3 regions of the Bacillus sp. MUM 13 genome follow, and region 2 is predicted to be linked to each of the others. Evidence: riboswitches for the same ligand, from Rfam matches in the RefSeq annotation. Region 2 holds a riboswitch; each other region holds the start of a gene.
The links. Region 2 has a riboswitch for cyclic di-GMP ahead of BIV59_RS11320 (EAL domain-containing protein). Riboswitches for the same ligand answer to the same signal wherever they lie in the genome.
Positions count from the first base shown of each region.

Region 1 (4,299 bases), on a different contig from region 2:
CAGAGGTATTGATCAGGCTCATCTGCTGAATTAATCGCTGAATGATATAGTTTCCATCCTTCGCTTCACGTGAAGTAAGCGTAGAAGACTCTGAAACTATAAAGGATGATCCGGCAATTTTCTGAATTCCGTAGGCAGTTTCTTCAATAGCAGCTGCACTTTCTTCGGTCGTCCTTAATGTAATTTCATTGCCCTTTGCGACCTTCGCCACATCATCTGATACCTTCATTGAATATTCATACGTTTCTGATGCGTTTGCTGAAAGCTCTTCTGCAGAGGCTGCAAGGTAGCTCGACGTGTCATGAATATTGGTAATCAGCCCATTTAAGTTTTTCACCATCTCACCGATGGATCCTGATAGCCTGCCCACTTCATCCTTGGATGCTGCGGCCATATTGATATCCACCGTCAAATCTCCTTTTGCGATGCTGTCTGCAATGCCAACCATTTTTTTCAAAGGCCTAAGGAGCCTGTTTATGACAAAATAGAGCAGTGACATCATGACAATCAGCCCGGCAAGGGAGATGAGGATCTGATTTAATGTAGAGGAATTTAAAGACTTGTTTATGTACTCTGCCGAATAGTCAATTCCCAATACAGCAATTATTTCACCGTTATAGGTAACAGGTGTAAATACTGTTCTCCAAGTGCCGAAGCTGTCCTTAAAAATATCCGTAACCTGAGGCTTCCCTGATGAAATTGCCAGTTTCGCTGTTTTCAAATGGATGGGGGCAATATCCTTGAATAATTGGCCCGGCTTATAAATTTCATTTAAGTCACTCGTATATCCAATCGGAGCAAATCCGCCCTGTTCCGGTTTCCAAATATAGCTCCAGCTCATGATGCCCTGTTCTTTTTTTATGGAATCAAGCTGTTTTTGAACATTCTTGAACACAAAGTCATCCTTACTTGAAACACTAAGAAGCTGATGAATCTGTTCAGGATTCAAGTTCTTCTCTGTAAGCAGGCCGACACTGCTCAGTTCATGCTGTAAATCCTCCTGCATCTGTTGCTTTAAACTGTAAATACTAGTGCCAGAAAGTATGCCTGTTAAGATCAGCACAGTAATAAAGACAATAATTAAAATCTTGTTCCGCAGTGAAAGCTTTTTAATCATAAGTTTTCTCCTTTTTTAAAATTTGAGGTTCCTGGCTATCTTTAGCCATAAAAAAACACACCTGTTTACGGTGCGGTACAAATTAAAAACTAAAATGTACGGCAGCCCGGCTGTCTTAGCAGTCTAACCTGCCTTAGATCCGCGGCTTTGCGTCCCCATCTTTCAATGAGTTTGCCTTTGGCTAACGATCTATAGATTTTTTAAACAGCCCTATTCCCTCATGTACAAATACTTATATCGGAAACAAACCATAAATATTAACTCTCATTTCAATATTTATATAAATTTCCCACAACTGCCATAAAGAACCTTACTGACTTTTTTAAGCAAAAAAATAACCTCGAATGAATTCATTGACGATCATAAGATGGCTTGTACAGCAAGGGTATTGATATCAGCGCATAAATGACGGCCAGTTTGATTAACTGGCCGATAGTGTGTATCCCGGAGTGCGGAATCTTTAATTTTCTTTTTGCTCCCCATTTTCTTTTTCTGCACCCTGGGCAGCACTTTTTTCTGCTGTTTGTTGTTTAATCTGCTCACGTAAATTTTTCCGTAAATACTCACGCAATTGCTCTGTTCTTTTAATTCTTCCCATCGTCACTGCTCCTTCCATAATCATTTCATCATTAGTATATTATCCCGTTCTCCATTTTGTGTGGACAATATCCCAATTTTCTAATAATTATTCACAAGGGAAGCATTGCATCACTGATTTGTTTTTCCTGATGAAAACCCCTCGAACAGCCGTCCTCCATGTGGTTTTAAGACATTCTCAGTTAGAATGAGTACCCTATTTTTTTCATTGTATTGATAAAACGCACCGAAAGCATCAACAAAGGTTTTCGCAAATTGAGCATCAAATTGTTTTAATGACCGGACAATCCACTTAGAAGATCCGGTCCATTTGCCGTTTGTTCTCAGCACAAACTCATGAAGAAGGCCTGCCAAAGTATTCGCTGAAAAAATCGCTTCTCCCCGGTCATCTGCACCAATGAAATCATCCAATACATCGGTAATAAAGTACCTTTTTACATCAATAGTTTCTTTGCCCCAGCGCTTCGGCCCTTGTGCTAAAATCTCCTCAGCCTCTTTTTTCATTGAAGAAACGAATCCCTCATCTTTCAGGACGATTCCTTCTGAAACCATTTTTGGCAAGCATGGCTTTGCCCTTTCGCAATCGCTTTTAACATACTGCTGATAGGATGTTAAATTGTGCACAAACACTTCAATAGGCCATCCATTTTCAAATATAGATTCTCTGTAAGAAGATGGGACAGCTTGATCAATGATCACAATATCTAAATCAGAGGTACGAGTCTCTTCTCCGCGGACTACACTGCCGGCAAGAATGGCACCCTGGCAGCCTCCAAAATATGAAGCAACAAATTTCTTGGCGGCATCAATCGGTTTTTCCCTTAATACATCCCCCACATTTCATTTCCCCTTTTGTTTTTCAGCCAATGAAAAGGATTCGAACTCCACACGTTTTGTTGTTTCGTATTCGGCTATTTCTCTTTGATTCAATTCAATTTTTTTGCTGAACAAAGGCCCGTCATAAACAAATGTGTGATATTCTCCCGCTTCTCCCATTGGGCAAATATCCATGTTTGCTATTTCCTTTGCAAACTCCCAGTCTATGGTTCTTCCCAGCCACTTTTCCAATTTTTCATCTTTAATCGTACGGATGACCATTGCCCGATAACCTGATTCTATGAAGCGATGAAGATTTTCAAGTGCATCCTTCTTCTCCATCCAAAGTGGATACAAAGCCTCAAGTCCGGTTTTTGCGGCAACATCCTCGCCCCAGTCACGATGCTCCTGTAAATATAAATCTCCAAATGCAATCGCGTCTGCTCTGTACTTTTCTTTAAGGATCAGAACATCCCTAATAAAACAATCCGTGTATGTATCCATATCCACCTCAATAAAATGGATGGGAGTATCCAGGACTTCTGATTGCGCCCTAATCATATCCCGTTTTTCACCATGGCCAAAGGTCCTGCCGATTTCCCGGGATGCAGTCGTTAATAAACATACTACCTCATGACCTTCTTTTCTCAGCTTGCCAAAACTTAAACATGCATCTTTTCCGCCGCTCCAGGACAATAATATTCTCAATTTAATAGTCTCCTTTTTCATAAAGGCAGGATTCTATCCTTGAACATTTGGCAATTACATCATATTTACTGCTGCCAAAATGGCAAGTAATAATCCATTCCTTTATTTCCTTGCCTTTATTATAAACGTCGTTGGAACCATTCTCGCTTTATATAACGAATAGTGCCTTTTTGAGAAATCCTCCTGCTGATTATGGTATTTGGAGGCTGTTTCCCCCTCTACCAATCTTTCAATTGTAAAACCAGCCTTAACTAATTCATTTATATAGGTGCTTAGTTTTCTTTTATATAAGTATACAGGCAGATTCCCGCCTTTAAATGAGCTGTATGAATAAACCTCTTCCTCCTGATAGGATCCCTGCAGCTTTACTATTCCGTCCTCTGCCAGCAGATTCGTGTAAAAAGGATGCTCCCAGCTAAAAATAAAACTGCCTCCTTCCTTAAGATAAGAATAAATGGCAGAAAGAGTCTTTGCTAAATCTGTGGTCCAGCCGAGTGCATAAATCGAATAAATAATATCAAAATACTCATTCGGAAGACCAATAGAATCCTCCATCGCAGCACAAAAGAGCCTGGCATCAGTGTCTTGAAGAACCTCTTGTGCCGTTTTGATTTGTGCTGAAGATAAATCTAATCCCCACAGCTCCCGTGCCTGATGATCTGCCATATATTTCAATGAATGCCCGCTTCCGCACCCAATATCCAGTACCCGTTTATTTTCAATGCTGTCAAACAGCCTAATTTCCTCTTCCGTTACGGTGTATGGCCCAAACTCCGGCAGTGCTTCTTTTCCATAAAATTCAGGTGCCACATCATCCCAGCATTTTTTGTTATGCTCAAGTATTTCAATTCCCTTCATGACCATGCTCCCTCCAGATACCATCTACCATCATACTTTTCGCTGACCATATGCAAAACTCCTCTATTCTTTAGGCTCTTTTGTTATGGCTCTTTTCTTAAAGATAGTTGTTTTTTTAAAAAGTTCTGTGAAGCGATCCTGTTGTTAAACTGGGTTGATTGGAGTGTAAGGTGCGAGACTCCTGTGGGATTAGCGGGAAGGTG
Region 1 covers NZ_MLYQ01000068.1:9,886-14,184, forward strand. Annotated here, with positions in the region: gene BIV59_RS24480 (methyl-accepting chemotaxis protein) at 1-340, opposite strand, end outside; partial or broken gene BIV59_RS24485 (HAMP domain-containing protein) at 335-1,117, opposite strand; cyclic di-GMP riboswitch class I at 1,215-1,303, opposite strand; gene BIV59_RS23760 (hypothetical protein) at 1,578-1,715, opposite strand; gene BIV59_RS16150 (nucleotidyltransferase domain-containing protein) at 1,826-2,551, opposite strand; gene BIV59_RS16155 (Dph6-related ATP pyrophosphatase) at 2,555-3,238, opposite strand; gene BIV59_RS16160 (class I SAM-dependent methyltransferase) at 3,341-4,096, opposite strand.
Region 1: it holds a riboswitch for cyclic di-GMP, as region 2 does, so the genes downstream of both, BIV59_RS24485 (HAMP domain-containing protein) here and BIV59_RS11320 (EAL domain-containing protein) in region 2, are expected to answer to the same signal.

Region 2 (4,299 bases):
TGAAGGGGAAAGGAATACCATGTATATTTCTCCACGGAGGGCCTGGATATTGGAGTAAATCGTTTAGTGAAACAGCAGGGAGTCTTTTAGAAGATCACATGGAAATGATTTATATGGATCAAAGAGGGTGCGGGCGATCTTCATCTAATACGAAAAATTATTCTTTGAAAAGATTACTGAAGGACATTGATACTGTCAGATTGAAATTAAATATTGATGAATGTTACTTAATGGGTCATTCATTCGGGGGGATTCTCGCTGTAAACTACGCTTATTATTTTAGTCAATATACAAAAGGATTAATATTATCAAATGTAACCCTAAACATGGAGGCATCCTTTCGCCATCAAATAAAAAAGGGTTCAAAAATTTTAGACATAGAACAAATGGAAGTGGAAGGTAATGATCTTATGAGTACGTTCTATGGCATTCAAAGTGAATTATTAAAACGGGATATTTACTTTTCTCTTCAATATAAAAACATAAAAAATAAAACAATAATAGATGAAATTGATAAAGAATTAATGCCTCACCCATATTTTCAGCAATATATATTATCGGAGGAGGAATATTTTAAAGACTTTACTTTGCTTACGAAGGAGATTAAAAAGCCCGCTTTAATTTTATCCGGGCTATACGATGATGCTATAGGACCAGAACACCATCTCTCTTTTAACTTTAGGGAAGGTATTAATTGTGTATTGGATAGCGGACATCACCCATTTATTGAAACTCCTGGTGAGTTTGCGCAGGCAATTATACAATTTTGTGAAATGAAAAATTAAACTTCATAAAGTTGACAAACTTCGGAGCTTTGACAAATTATTTTCTATATGTACAGGTGATTTTGTTAGAGGTGAGTTCTTAAATAGATGCATACTACTGATTTCGGTGTATAAGTGTCATTATCAGGAAATTTGCATGATTAATAACGCAGGGGTTACTTTTTAACCATTATTTCTTGAAATGGAATAAATATCTACTATAATAGTAATGAGTATATTTTCCTAATTGAATTAAAAAAGGCAAATTCATTGAAAAATGGAGACGCAAAGCTAGAGGGACTAAGGCGTAAAAGCTATGTCAGCCAGTTGCCGGTAAGCAGTAAACGTGAGATTTATCGGTCGAGTGATAGGTCTCTTTTTTGTGTGCAAAAAAGCATAGGTTACAGGAGTTAGACGATATTTTTAAAATCAGCGAAAGCCTTTTGGAAAGCAGCGGGTAAATACAGAGATCTATAGGGAACAACTTTGAGTACAGAATATAGCGAATGAAGTATGGTTCACAGCATAATTTTCCATAATGAAAGATGCTGCAATAGCATCCAGATAGTAGTTATTGGCTGCAGAGCAATGGATAGAGGAGCATAAACAAAGAAGAAAACCTTCATATATGTGCGGATAGAATAAAAAAATACAAAATGACCAGTGAATAAAAAGTAGTTCACTATATTGGGGGTGGAATGATATATCATGGAACATATTTATGACTTTACAGAAGATGATTTACGAAGGGCATTGGAAAACGAAGAATTTCTTCTTTACTATCAGCCTAAAGTTAACTTGTTTTCCGGGAAAATTACAGGTGCGGAGGCACTTATCCGCTGGGCATGTCCCATAAGAGGCATTGTTTCGCCTTTAGAATTCATTCCTCTGGCAGAAGAAACAGGATTAATTGTTGAAATTGGGAAATGGGTAATCCGTACAGCGTGCAGGCAAATGAAGGAGTGGCAGGAAAAGGGCTATCCTTCCATGGTCATTTCGGTGAATTTGTCTGCGCTTCAATTTGCCCAGGCAAACCTGGTGGAGACGATTACTGTTATTATCAAAGAAACTGGACTAGCTCCTGAGTTTTTAGAGATTGAAATTACTGAAAGTATGACAATGAATGTAACTGCTGCTCTCCCTGTATTAAGAGATTTAAAACAGTCCGGTGTGAAGATCAGTTTAGATGACTTCGGAACAGGCTATAGTTCTCTTTCTTATTTAAAAGAATTTCCTATAGATAAAATTAAGATTGATCAAAGCTTTGTCCGCAGCTGTACAGAAGAACCCAAGGATGCAACAATCGTAAAAGCAATAATTGCGATGTCCCATCAGCTTGACTTGGAAGTAGTGGCTGAAGGGGTGGAAACAAAGGAGCAGCTGGCATTTCTTCAGAGCAATCTTTGCGATATGGGACAAGGATACTTTTTCAGCAAGCCGTTGCCCCCAAAGGAATTTGCGGCAAACATATCTAAAATTGAAAAAATGATTCAAATCGCCGGAAATACTCATGAAATATGCCGGCAAAGATGGCTGGAGACAGAATTGGAGAAATCCCGCCAAGATCTGCAGGATACTGTAAACCAGCAGCAGGGGCTGATTTTTAAATTTATTAAGAGGGATAATCGATACATTTACACCCTGTGTGCAGGTGAATTACTATCACATGCAAAGATATTGCCGGAACAAATCATTGGAAAAGAGGTTTTTGATTTTCTTTTATACGAAGAAGCTGTCATTAAGCATACTTATTATGAAAGAGCCTGGAGAGGAGAAAATAACCTCACATACGAAGGGCATATCAATGGGATTTGGTATATTGCCTCGTTGCGCCCTATCTGGAAGGATGGCCAAGTTATTGAGGTTATAGGGTCGTGTGCGGATATAACGGAAAGAAAAATGCACGAAGATAAGTATAAAAGATTTGTCGAGTTAAACCCAGAACCAATCATAGTGTACCAGCAGGGAATCATTCAATATGCCAACCCGGCTTGCACAAAATTATTAGGGGCCGCATCCTTTGAAGAGCTGGCCGGAAAGTCCATTATGGAATATTTTCATCCTGATTCTGCCGCGTTGATTGAAAAGAGAATTCATGAAATGAACAAGATAGGTATTGCAATTCCGCCGACTGAAGAAAAAATTAAACGTCCGGATGGATCAATTATTGATATTGAGGTGACTGGTATTACCATTATGAATGAGGGAAATCTCTCATTTTTGATGATGTATCACGATATTACATGCAGAAAATGCAAGGAAGAAGCATTGCAAAAAAGTGAAACTAAATTTCGCCGTTTAGCTGAAATTTCAAAAGTTGTGTAGTCTGAATTTAGTTACCATTCTTCAAGCATTTTAAGCGCTTTTGGTCCAAGTAAGCAGGAAGAATATGTTCGCGGTATCATTTAAATAATCACTGAACACTCAGGTTGAGAAACCGGGTGTTTTTCATTTTTCGGGATCTATCAATAGTGTAATAAAATTCACCTGTAATACCCAGAACAAAAGGGGACCACTAGGTTTTAAAGGTTTATGCTGCTGCCTAAAGGGAAAAAAGAATCTGGTAGATGATTTCAACAGGAGGAATGCCAGATGGTTAAAACAATTTTCATTACTGGTGCAGGTACAGGGCTTGGAAGAGGGGCTGCGCTGGGACTTGCCAGTGAGGGGCATCATGTAATTGCCACTACAGAATTGACTTCCCAGAAAACGGATCTCCTCAGGGAAGCAGAGGAAAAGGGCCTGGACATGGATGTTTTTAAACTTGATATTACCAATCCGCGGGATCTAGAGCAGATTGAAAACTATGATTTTGACGTCTTTGTAGCGAATGCTGCGATCAATGAAGGAGGACCTCTTGGAGAGGTGCCAATGGACAGATTTCGTGCACTTTTCGAAGTGAATGTTTTTGGGACGCTTGAAACAGTACAGATAGCTGCAAGAAAGCTTGTGAAGAAAGGAAACGGAAAAATCATCTTCATGAGCTCGATGGCAGGCATTTCTGCAACACCATATGTTGGGCCTTACACAGCCACAAAGCATGCGATTGAAGGTATTGCCCAGACCTTAAAGGCAGAGCTTGAAGGGTTTGGGGTGAAAGTGGCTACAATTAATCCAGGAGCATTCAATACTGGTTTTAATGATCGAAGCGCAGAGGAAAAATATAAATGGTATGATGAAGAAAAAAACTTTACAAACAAAGAAGATATGAAAAAACAAGATGAGCAGCTGAAGAATCAATTTGATCCAGAAGATATGATTAAAAAAATGATTGAAATCATTCCGGCTGATGAACATAAATTCCGTACCGTCTATCCCGGGGAAACGGAAAAACAGCTGAAGAAAACAGAACAAGAACGCTGGAACATGAACATTTAAATCATGATTTAAAAAGGCGCCGGCCCTTGGCCAGGCGCCTTTTAAATATTTCACTTTAGCATTGAAACTTAAATCTGCAGTGTACGGCGTATTTCATATACTCATTATTATATGTTAGTTGTATCCCCGTTCACCGAATGGCTGCAGCTCTTCCAGC
Region 2 covers NZ_MLYQ01000038.1:52,494-56,792, reverse strand. Annotated here, with positions in the region: gene BIV59_RS11325 (alpha/beta fold hydrolase) at 1-785, shown strand, start outside; cyclic di-GMP riboswitch class I at 1,015-1,099, shown strand; gene BIV59_RS11320 (EAL domain-containing protein) at 1,473-3,089, shown strand; gene BIV59_RS11315 (SDR family oxidoreductase) at 3,357-4,142, shown strand; gene BIV59_RS11310 (GIY-YIG nuclease family protein) at 4,257-4,299, opposite strand, start outside.

Region 3 (4,299 bases), on a different contig from region 2:
CGCTGAACCATTTGCTCTTTATATAGCACCATGTTATCGCGAAGATAATCAAAGCCAAGCTCATTATTTGTGCTGTAGGTGATGTCTGCCTGGTATGCTTCCTGCTTTTCTTCCTGTGATAAGCCATTTAGGTTCAAGCCGACAGTCAAGCCAAGGAATTCATAAAGCTTGCCCATTTCGGCAGCATCACGGCTGGCCAGGTATTCATTGACCGTAACCACGTGAACGCCTTTACCTGTGATTGCATTCAGATATACCGGCAATGTGGAGGTAAGGGTTTTACCTTCACCGGTTTTCATCTCAGAAATATTTCCGTCATGAAGGGAAATCCCCCCCATCAGCTGCACATGGAAAGGATAAAGCCCGAGTGCTCGCTTGGCTCCTTCACGCACAACAGCAAATGCCTCAACAAGCAAATCATCCACCGTTTCACCGTTTTGGTAGCGCTGCTTGAATTCTTCCGTCTTCGCTTTAAGCTCGCTGTCAGAGAGAGCAGCCGTTTCCTGTGCAAGGCCCTCGATTTGATCAGCAATCCGCTGAAGCCTCTTTACATCACGTTTATTTGGATCAAATACTTTATTTAATATATTAAGCATTCATTAACGCTCCTCTTTATCGATAGAATCAATAATACTTGCTGACTTAATGATAGATTTGTTATTTCAACTGTCCTGGCAGCAAAGCCAGGCCATTTTTGATTTTAAATAGAAGATGGGCATGTTTCTTAACAGCCGTTCTTATAGGCTGCTTTGCAAAAAAACTGCCTAATAAGCCCACAATTTATATTACCATTTCTATATGGCAGGTACAACTTACTGTATTTGAAGAAAAGATGGATTATATAGCATAAGTGCTGGTAAAATGTAAATAGACTAGATTAAATAACATATATATGATAAATAAAGAAAAAGTTTCAGGATGTGGTGACATGATCGGAATCCGCGTGAAAAATTTAAGAGAAAAAAGAAAAATGTCCATGACAGAGCTCGCTGACAAAGCTGGAGTAGCTAAATCATATTTAAGCTCACTCGAAAGAAACCTGCAAACAAACCCCTCCATTCAATTTCTTGAAAAAATATCTGCTGTGCTGGGGGTGCCGGTAGATTCACTTTTGCATGATGAGCCTGACACCGAAAACCTGGATGCCGACTGGCTGAATATCATTCAGGAAGCCATGGATTCTGGAGTGACCAAAGACCAGTTCCGTGAGTTTATCGAATTCAACAAGTGGAGATTGAAAAAAGAAGATGAATAGTGATCATAAGCAGGAACTAAAAGCAAATTAAGTATGAAAATTCGCCAAGACAAAGCCCTTAAACAACCGGCCAGATTGCCGTTTGTTTAAGGGCTTTCAAATTACATCAGCTTTCCGTATATGTATTTTCACAAGTCTCTGGTCCGCCCTGATTGAATAATGATTGCTTTGATAAGAGAAATTGCCTGATATCGTCCTTGTTAATTCCAATTAATTTAGCTTCCTTAATTAATTCAACCCACTCTAGATCCAATACAGTCTTTCCCATCATTAACCTCCCAAAATACCTTTGTATTTCAGGCAGACCGGCCGCCATAGCATTATTCCACCCTTAGACCCGTGACTTTGCGTCCCTATCTTTCAATAGGTTTGCCTTTTTCTGCATTCATAAAAAAATCAGCTAGTTTTCTTATTATAATAGTTAAGCAGGTTAACCTATGCTGTTTCTTGTCGATTATTTTAGGAATTTTCCAACTATTTATTTACATTTTATACTAAATTTTAACAATTCGCATTTTTTAGCAAGATGGAAATGTGCTAACGGCAGAGGCAGCTGCACTTCATGTCGAACCATATAGTTTTTTCTTTATTTCTTTCCTGGCGAGTAGCTTTTTTTAACAGATTCATATTTCTGCTGGCTATTTTCTATTGAAACAGCCTGAAATAGCTTTTGATCCGTTAAGTCAGCCCCGCATACAGGACATAGCCATTGGCCATCACCCGCACTGCTAAAAGAAGGCCTGTGGCATTTATAACAATTTTTCCGGTACATACTGACAACTCCTCTATTGTTTAATGCCGTTCTCGTTTTTTTCTTTTCTGCAAAATAAGCAATGTGCCGCCTGAAAGAGTCAAAAATACTCCAGCCAGCAGAATGTTATAAGTATCAGTTGCTGTATCAGGAAGCTTTTCTCCCGTTTGGTTATGGTCAGCATGCTTTGTATCCATGTTTTGCTGCTGTCCAGGCATGCTGCCATGATGATCAGGAGAAGTGCCGCCGGCATTTCCTGAAGGAGGTGTTACAGCAGAATCCGGCTCTTGGGCATAAAATTTAAATAGAGCTGCTGCCGCAGAACCCTGGAACTCATTCCCAAGCTCCTCTGGCATCTTAACGGTATATTGCAGAGTTTCTGATCTGCCGCTCTTTAAGAAGCGGGGAGGAAATCCCTTAAAATCAGCTAACTTCCCTTTGTATAAGAAATGATTATTCTTGTCTTGAACGGATAATGTCAGGTTTACAAATAACTCTTTTTCCGAATGCTTTTTTTCAACAAAAGAATAATAATTAAAATCCCTTTTGCCCGCGTTGCGAATCGTAATTTCACGAGGCATCCAGTCACCTGGCTTTAAGTTTCCTACCTTAAATAAAAACTGATCTGGGTTTGTTTCAATATCAATTTCCTGCTCCGATGCTTCAGAGACACTTGGATAGATAAAGCTGTAAATCACCAATAATGCAGCAATAATCAAAACCGGCTTTGCCAATAGCCTTTTTTTATGCACGGCATTACCCCGCAATCACCATGTAGTTTAAAAACAGCATCACAATTAATTTAAATAAAGGCGGGAATGGAATTCCCGCCTTTATTTAGCTATTTCATTATTTTGATTCACCCTTGGTTTGTTGAGCATCGAATTTCCAGTGAAGGCTGATAGAATCTCCCTGGAATTGATTTTGGTCTGCATCGTTATCGACAAATTCAAATTGTACATATAAGTTGTCCTCAGTATGAGCTTGTAGTCCGCTCCTCTCTTTACCCAGCAATTCAAATAAACTTAAATTTTTCACTTGGTCAGGAGTCATGCTTTTTAATTCAAATAATGTTTTACTGACAATCACATTGTTAGGATTAAGAATTCCCGATTTATCTTCATTCTTCAGGAAATTTACCCTGATATGCTTTCCAAAATCATCATCATTCTTTTTACCTTGTGCATCTGTAACTTCATAAGTAGTTGTTAACAACACTTTTGAGATATCTAAAGAACCATTGTTTTGGAGTTTAAATGTACGGTTTATCTTGTCTCCAGGCTTAATGTTGTTCACGTTGACGATGATATCAGGATCAACATTTAGATCTAAAGTTCCTGCAGCAAATGTATTGTTTGTTGTTTCAGAATCACTAAAGTATGCAAACGTTCCTCCGCCGACTAATGATAAACCTAGTGCAGCTGCACCCATTCCTAAACCTAATTTTTTCTTAAGACTCATTTCTTTCTTCCTCCCTGACCCTAGTGGGTATGTAATTTATATTGATTCCTGCATTGCTGCAGGAAATGCAACCTTTTTAAGCTGTTTTTGTTTTATCCTCGTTTTTCTTAGGGTCAATTTCCTTTAAGGCTTTTAAGATGGAAACTGCTGCATAAGCCAGAAGCAGCAAGCCCGGAATGATCATCAGCAGTGCTGAACCTGTTTTCGATGAAGCGTAATTCATGAAATATCCCGCATATGGAATCGTGAATCCGTTATATTTATCTACTACATTGGCAGAAAGCACTGGCTCCAGATCAGCAGCATTGTTGTTATCGCCTTTTGTCTGATACGAAACATTGGCTCCAGATTTTATAACCTTTTGAATTCTGTGAGTGATTGTTTTATCCTCGCCAGCCTGGAACGTAATGATGTCGCCTTTTTTCAGCTGTGTTTTTTCAGCAGCTTTCAGGGGCTTAACAGCAATTACTGAGCCTGTCAGGAATGTCGGTTCCATGGAGCCGGAAAGCACGGATTTTAGCTGATATCCAAAGGCTTGCGGAGTGCCGCCTGAAGCTTTGGACGAAACCACGAAGAATGCCATCAAAATCAATAAAGCCGCGAGTACGAAGGTTAATGCATTACTTAGGAACTTAATCAGTTTTTTCACGATAAACACCTGCCTATTTTAATTGATGAATATTATGTTCTTTTTAAAGAACAAGTTCTTTAAAAAGGATGATATTTGTATATTTCGTTTATTTCGTTCTTTTTATTGAACTTATATTTGAAGTATAGTACAAAGGTAGCAATCTTTAAAATCCAAAAATCGCCCATTCGTTCCACAAAAAGA
Region 3 covers NZ_MLYQ01000040.1:48,228-52,526, forward strand. Annotated here, with positions in the region: gene secA (preprotein translocase subunit SecA) at 1-596, opposite strand, end outside; gene BIV59_RS12135 (helix-turn-helix domain-containing protein) at 929-1,255, shown strand; gene BIV59_RS22830 (anti-repressor SinI family protein) at 1,362-1,523, opposite strand; cyclic di-GMP riboswitch class I at 1,552-1,639, opposite strand; gene BIV59_RS12140 (hypothetical protein) at 1,842-2,027, opposite strand; gene BIV59_RS12145 (LPXTG cell wall anchor domain-containing protein) at 2,048-2,758, opposite strand; gene BIV59_RS12150 (TasA family protein) at 2,856-3,467, opposite strand; gene sipW (signal peptidase I SipW) at 3,544-4,116, opposite strand.
Region 3: it holds a riboswitch for cyclic di-GMP, as region 2 does, so the genes downstream of both, BIV59_RS22830 (anti-repressor SinI family protein) here and BIV59_RS11320 (EAL domain-containing protein) in region 2, are expected to answer to the same signal.